Rheinheimera salexigens: one gene and its partner. The protein of the gene in region 1 interacts with the protein of each later gene in a pairwise test. Links are inferred from orthologs where the notes say so. Each region holds a gene or a part of one and is shown on either strand. Other genes may lie near its edges. The genes, in order: BI198_RS06490 and def.

What was found.
Region 2: the proteins of BI198_RS06490 (region 1) and def interact in binary tests that used the Escherichia coli proteins (3 or more experiments, as listed by UniProt). The link is inferred for Rheinheimera salexigens from one-to-one orthologs.

Annotation. Positions count from the first base shown.
Region 1 is NZ_MKEK01000001.1:1,410,078-1,413,185, forward strand. What follows is about bases 84-2,859. They hold BI198_RS06490 (aspartate-semialdehyde dehydrogenase), read left to right. Parts: upstream 84-849; coding sequence 850-1,869; downstream 1,870-2,859. Other genes in these bases: BI198_RS06485 (4-phosphoerythronate dehydrogenase), read left to right, coding at 84-834; BI198_RS06495 (FimV/HubP family polar landmark protein), read left to right, coding at 2,164-2,859. In the rest of the region: more of BI198_RS06485, read left to right, coding at 1-83; more of BI198_RS06495, read left to right, coding at 2,860-3,108.
Region 2 is NZ_MKEK01000001.1:193,444-196,567, forward strand. The notes cover bases 1-2,792. They hold def (peptide deformylase), read left to right. Parts: upstream 1-1,034; coding sequence 1,035-1,550; downstream 1,551-2,792. Other genes in these bases: BI198_RS16170 (hypothetical protein), read right to left, coding at 1-396; BI198_RS16175 (LysM peptidoglycan-binding domain-containing protein), read right to left, coding at 345-911; fmt (methionyl-tRNA formyltransferase), read left to right, coding at 1,563-2,534; rsmB (16S rRNA (cytosine(967)-C(5))-methyltransferase RsmB), read left to right, coding at 2,531-2,792. In the rest of the region: more of rsmB, read left to right, coding at 2,793-3,124. UniProt on the Escherichia coli protein: Removes the formyl group from the N-terminal Met of newly synthesized proteins. Requires at least a dipeptide for an efficient rate of reaction. N-terminal L-methionine is a prerequisite for activity but the enzyme has broad specificity at other positions.

The DNA of each region.
Region 1 (3,108 bases):
GTGCTTAGTAGCTTATGGTATTTAGCTCAGCGCTATCAGTGGCAATTGAGCGCTAAAACTATTGCTGTTGTTGGGGTTGGCAATATTGGCAGCCGATTAGCCAAGGCGTTAACGATATTGGGTGCTAAAGTGTTGCTGTGCGACCCGATAAGGCAGCAGCATGAGCCTGATTTTCCACATACTGATTTTTCTACTGTATGTCGAGAAGCGGATATTATTAGCTTTCATACCCCTTTACAGTCAGAAGGTGAGTTTGCCACTGAACATTTATTAAATGCACAGACCCTGGCACAGTTAAAGCCAGACTGCGCCATTATTAATGCTGCCCGAGGTGGTATTATTGATAATAAGGCATTGTTAGCCGAAGCTGAAAGCTTAGCGAAATTAGGCAAAAAACGGCCACTAGTGTTAGATGTTTGGGAGCATGAGCCAACTATTTTAATGCCATTATTGGCTTTTGCGGATATTGCTACGGCGCATATCGCTGGCCATAGCATTGAAGGTAAGGCTCGCGGCACCGAAATGCTTTATCAATCATTGTGTCAGCAGCTCAATATTGCGCCTAAATATCAGCTAAGCCAGTTTTTAGCCACTCCAGCAGTTGAAAAAGTGCAAATAAATCCAAATTTCGGGCTTCCAGATGTCCAAAGTTTAGCGAGACTGTTATATGATGTAGCGCGTGATGATGCTATTTTTCGTTATACGCTAAACAATAAAGGCTTTGATTGGATCCGCAAGACGTATCCAGCCCGGCGTGAATTTAGCTCGTTACAGCTTAGTGGTACTGCGGTGCCAAATTGGCTACTGCAATTAGGTTTTAGCCTGGAACAATAACAAAGAGGAACAGTCATGGCGTCGCAATTTAATGTTGCTGTTTTAGGTGCAACAGGGTTAGTAGGAAAACTCATTATTGAGTTATTAGAAGAGCGCGGTTTCCCAGTGGATACTTTATATCCGCTAGCCAGCAGTCGTTCAGCCGGCGGCACTATAACCTTTAAAGGTAAGATTATTAAGGTGCTAGATGCTGAGCATTTTGATTGGTCGCAAGCTCATATCGGTTTCTTTTCAGCAGGTGGCAGTGTTTCGGCTCACTTTGCACCAATCGCCGCTGAGGCTGGTTGTGTGGTGATTGATAACACCTCCCATTATCGCTATGAGCCTGATATTCCGTTAGTGGTGCCAGAAGTTAACCCGCAAGCGTTAGCTGATTATCGCAACCGCAATATTATTGCCAACCCTAATTGCTCGACTATCCAAATGTTAGTGGCGTTAAAGCCTATTTATGATGCGGTAGGTATTAGCCGAGTTAATGTGGCAACGTATCAATCTGTCAGTGGTGCGGGTCAAGAAGCGGTTGAAGCCTTAGCGCAAGAAACAGCCCAGCTAATGAATGGCCGGCCAATTGACAAAGAAGGTAAATTTGCGCGGCAAATTGCCTTTAACGTTATCCCGCAAATCGATGTGTTTATGGATAATGGCTACACTAAAGAAGAAATGAAAATGCATTGGGAGACGCAAAAAATATTTGCTGATGACCATATTGCCGTTAATGCAACAGCAGTACGAGTACCAGTTTTTTATGGTCATGCTGAAGCGGTGCATATTGAAACCCGTATGCCTATTAGTGTTGATGAAGTAAAAGCCTTATTAGCTAATAGTCCTGGTGTGGTGTTAGTGGAAAACAATGAAGAATTTCCCACTCAAGTGTGTTCTGGCACTGGCCAAGATCAAGTCTATGTTGGTCGAGTTCGCCAAGATTTATCGCATGAAAATGGCATTAACTTATGGGTAGTAGCAGACAACGTGCGCAAAGGTGCTGCGACTAACAGTATCCAAATTGCTGAATTGTTAATAAGTGAATATCTATAAATGATTGCATCAGAGCGATATTATTCGCTAAGCGAAGACAATTAATTGATATCTAAATTAGCTCCTGATGGGGCTAATTTTTTTTGCAGGTTTTAATTTGTGGCAGCTTTGTAGCAAGCTTGTTATCTTAATCCCAGTTTTACTATTATAAATATAGATTTTAATTCTGTTTTTTTTAATTAATGCAAAAAGTTGGAGCATAAATTGCTTGGCTTTTATCTGTTTAGGTTGTATTACAGTTATTTGCTCTATATTTAGGTATAGAAAGTTGCCAGAGTTGGCTAGGGGATATCAATGCCGGTGTTATTCGTTGTACTTTTTGCTCTGCTTGTCAATTTTTCGTCACCCTTGTTGGCGCAAGAAAATTCGTCATCGTTGCTGGCGCAAGAAAACTCTTTACCCTTGCTGGCGCAAGAAAATAATGTCCAGATCCGTGGCCCGCGTAGTACTGATACGTTAGCGCAGCAAACAACGATAGGCCCGCTACGTGCTAATGATACTTTATGGCGAGTTGCCGAGCGATTAAAACCCAGTGCTAATGTTAGTTTATATCAAGTTATGTATGCGCTGTATCAAAAAAATCCCGATGCGTTTTTAGATAATAATTTAAATCATTTAAAACCTAATGCGATATTAAATGTACCTACGCTGCGCGAAGTACAACAAGTCGATATTAATATTGCCAAACAAAAATCTGAGCAAGATGATAGGGCATGGAGCCAGCGGCAGCAAGCCGCTAAGGCCGCAACCGACGCCGCTAACATAGCGAAACAGCAACAGTCAGTAACGACTGCGCAAGCCCCCGCGCAATGGCAGCAAGAAATGCAACAAGTTGCCCAGCAGCAACGTAATGAACTAACTGAAATGCGTAACGAGTTTCATAACTCATTGCAGCAGGTACAAGGCTTAGTGGCTGAAAATCAGCAATTGAAAACCAGTTTAACCAGCATTGAAACAGAATTAGAGAACTTAAAAAATCAACTAAGCCAAGACAGCGAATTACAACAACAACTAAGTAGTTTATTAAGCCAACAGGCGGCATTGTTGCGGTCTAATGCCGAAATGGAAGCCAAAATTAATGATGGTTTTGATTGGCAACAAGCCCTTAAAAGCCCATTAGCCTGGGTGTTAGCGGCAAGTATTCCGGCCTTATTAGTGTTGTTTAGTGTGTTATTTATTATTAAACGTCGTGGCAAGCAAACTGAAGAGGCCGTAAATGCGGTGCAATTGGCTGATACA
Region 2 (3,124 bases), 1.2 Mb from region 1 along the record:
GGCATCAATCACTAGTGGAGAGTTGCGATAAATACCTAACATATGGCCAGGTGCTAAATCTTGTAACGCGCCGCGGTTTAGTACCACGATATCCCACTTAGAAAACTCGCGTAAGTCTGAAGTAGTATCAATAATTAAACCATCAATATCAAAGCTCGGTTTGGTCATAGTAAAAAAGGCGGGTAATGATTGACCTTCAAGCGCAGGCATCACTTTATCGCCTTGCTTAATTTCGCGTTTAACACTTAATACATTTAACGAAGCGGCTTCAGTTGGTGTATCTTCAGTGGCAGCACGACCGGTACGAAATGCCCGAGCGGTAGCGACTAGCTTAGTTTCATACCCTAAAATGGTGTCTGTTTCTGGATCAACATAAGCTTTACCTTTACGGTACACGCCGTAAGAGGCACCTGCATCAAGTACGCCTTTAACATAGATAATATGATTATTGACTGAGTTTTTACGTTAGCGTTTGAACCTAATATATAAGGAAGCGCGTCAATTCTCTCTTCAGATAATGCTTGTTCAAAGGTTAAATAAGGTCGGATCATACTTAGCGGTAAGGTACTAATAGCGCTATCACCCTTGAGGGTTTTACGGCTGGTGGGCGATAATCGTTTAACATTTTCATTGACGATTAAGCGCGGACGGCCTTGAGCGTCATAGGTTAGGGTTAACGTATCACCAGGATAAATAAGATGCGGGTTATCAATTTGTGGGTTCATTTGCCACAATTGCGGCCATAACCAAGGTTCGTTTAAATATAATGCTGAGATGTCCCACAAGGTATCGCCTTTTTTCACCACGTAGTTCTGTGGTGCATCATCACGTATTTTTAATACATCAGCTTGGGCTACAAAACAGCCACTAATTAGTATAAAAGTAAAAATTATTGCAATTTTTTTCAGCATGCCTGCATCCTTGAGCTCATTTTAGTTGTAATTATTGCACACTAAGCTGTTAATACAGCGGATTAATGGCTAAAATTAAAACATATCACAACCGTTGAAACAAAGCATATTTTTGTAGGTGCCATGGCAGTTTTAAATGTTTTACATTATCCAGACGAACGGCTGCGTACTATCGCTAAGCCTGTAACCGAAATCACTAGTGAAATCAAACAGCTAGTGCAAGATATGATCGATACTATGTATGATGAGAATGGTATCGGTTTAGCCGCAACTCAGGTCGATGCGCATCTGCGCATTGTCGTTATTGATATTTCTGAAGACAGAGATACCGCTATGGTTTTTATTAATCCAGAACTTAGCGCGTTAAATGGCGAAACTAGCTACGAAGAAGGCTGTTTATCTGTCCCGCAGAATTACGCTCTGGTTGACCGTGCCGAAACAGTTACCGTTAAGGCCCAAGGCTTGGATGGTAATTGGTTTACTATTGATGCCGATGGCTTACTGGCTATTTGTTTGCAGCATGAGCTGGATCATTTAGTGGGTAAGTTGTTTATTGATTATTTATCGCCATTAAAACGCGACCGCATTCGAAAAAAATTAGAAAAAGAAGCCAAAATGGCGCAGCGCCACGCGCTGTAATCAGGAAATACTGTGAGTCAATCTTTGCGAATTATTTTTGCCGGTACACCGGATTTTGCTGCGCGTCATTTACAAGCGCTTATCGCTAGCCAATATCAAGTGATCGCGGTTTACTCTCAGCCTGATCGCCCAGCAGGACGAGGCCAACAACTGCAACCTAGTGCCGTAAAGCAACTCGCTCTAAAACATCAGTTACCAGTGTACCAACCTAAATCTCTGAAAACGGCCGAAGCGCAAGCTGAATTAGCAGCATTAAATGCCGATATTATGATCGTCGTCGCTTATGGCTTAATTTTGCCACAAGCGGTGTTAGATGCGCCTAAATTTGGCTGTTTAAACGTTCACGGCTCTATATTGCCGCGCTGGCGTGGTGCTGCTCCTATTCAACGAGCTATTTGGGCTGGTGATACTGAAACTGGCGTAACCATTATGCAAATGGACGCCGGCTTAGATACTGGTGATATGCTGGCCATTCGTCGCTGTCCGATAAATGTCGCTGATACTAGTGCCTCTTTATACAACACTCTTGCCGAGCTAGGTCCAGTTGCGCTACTTGAAACCTTAAATAATTTAGCTGACCAACAGCAGCATGCTGTGGTGCAAAGCAACGATTTAGCCACCTATGCCAATAAATTACATAAAGACGAAGCCGAACTCGATTTTAGTAAAACCGCACAGCAGTTAGATCGAGAAATTCGCGCTTTTAATCCTTGGCCTGTAAGTTATATAACCTTAGCCCAAGGCACGGTTAAAGTGTGGCAAGCTACAAGCGAAGCACTTGAAGTTAATGCCGTACCTGGTGAAATACTGTCTGCCGATAAGCACGGTATTCGTATTGCTTGTCAGCACAGCGTACTGAATATTAGCCAACTGCAACCCCCTGGTAAAAAAGCCATGGCAGTTGCCGATTTTTTAAATGGCCGAGCTGATTGGTTAGTCCCAAGCATGATAATCGAGTCTACTAGTTCTGAGAAATCGTTATGAGTCAAAATGTGCGCGTACTCGCCGCCAAATGTTGTTTCGACATTATCGATAGTGGCCAATCTATGTCTGATGCCCTACCTCATGCTCAAGCACAATTAGATAACGATTTAGATAAAGCATTACTGCAAGAAATTTGTTTTGGTGTGATGCGCTATTTACCGCAATTAGAATCCGCAACCAGCCAGTTAATGGCCAAGCCTTTAGTTAAACAGCTAAGGCCGCTGCAGTTTTTGTTGTATGTAGGTATTTACCAACTTAAATTTATGCGTATACCTGATCACGCTGCCATTAGTGAAACGGTTGAGGCAGCCCGCTCTTTAAAAGGCCAGTCTTTAACTAAATTAATTAATGCGGTACTGCGTAATGTACAACGTCATCCGGGCATTTTTGATTTCGAAGATGCGCCCGACCCAGTGCAGTTTAACCATCCCGGTTGGATTATTAGCCAATTACAACAAGCTTATCCAGAGCAGTGGCAAGATATTTTGCTGGCGAATCAACAAAAAGCCCCGCTTTGGTTACGAGTTAATAGTAATAAAATTACAGCTGAGGATTATAGCGCAGCGTTAACCGCAGCAGATATAGAGCAT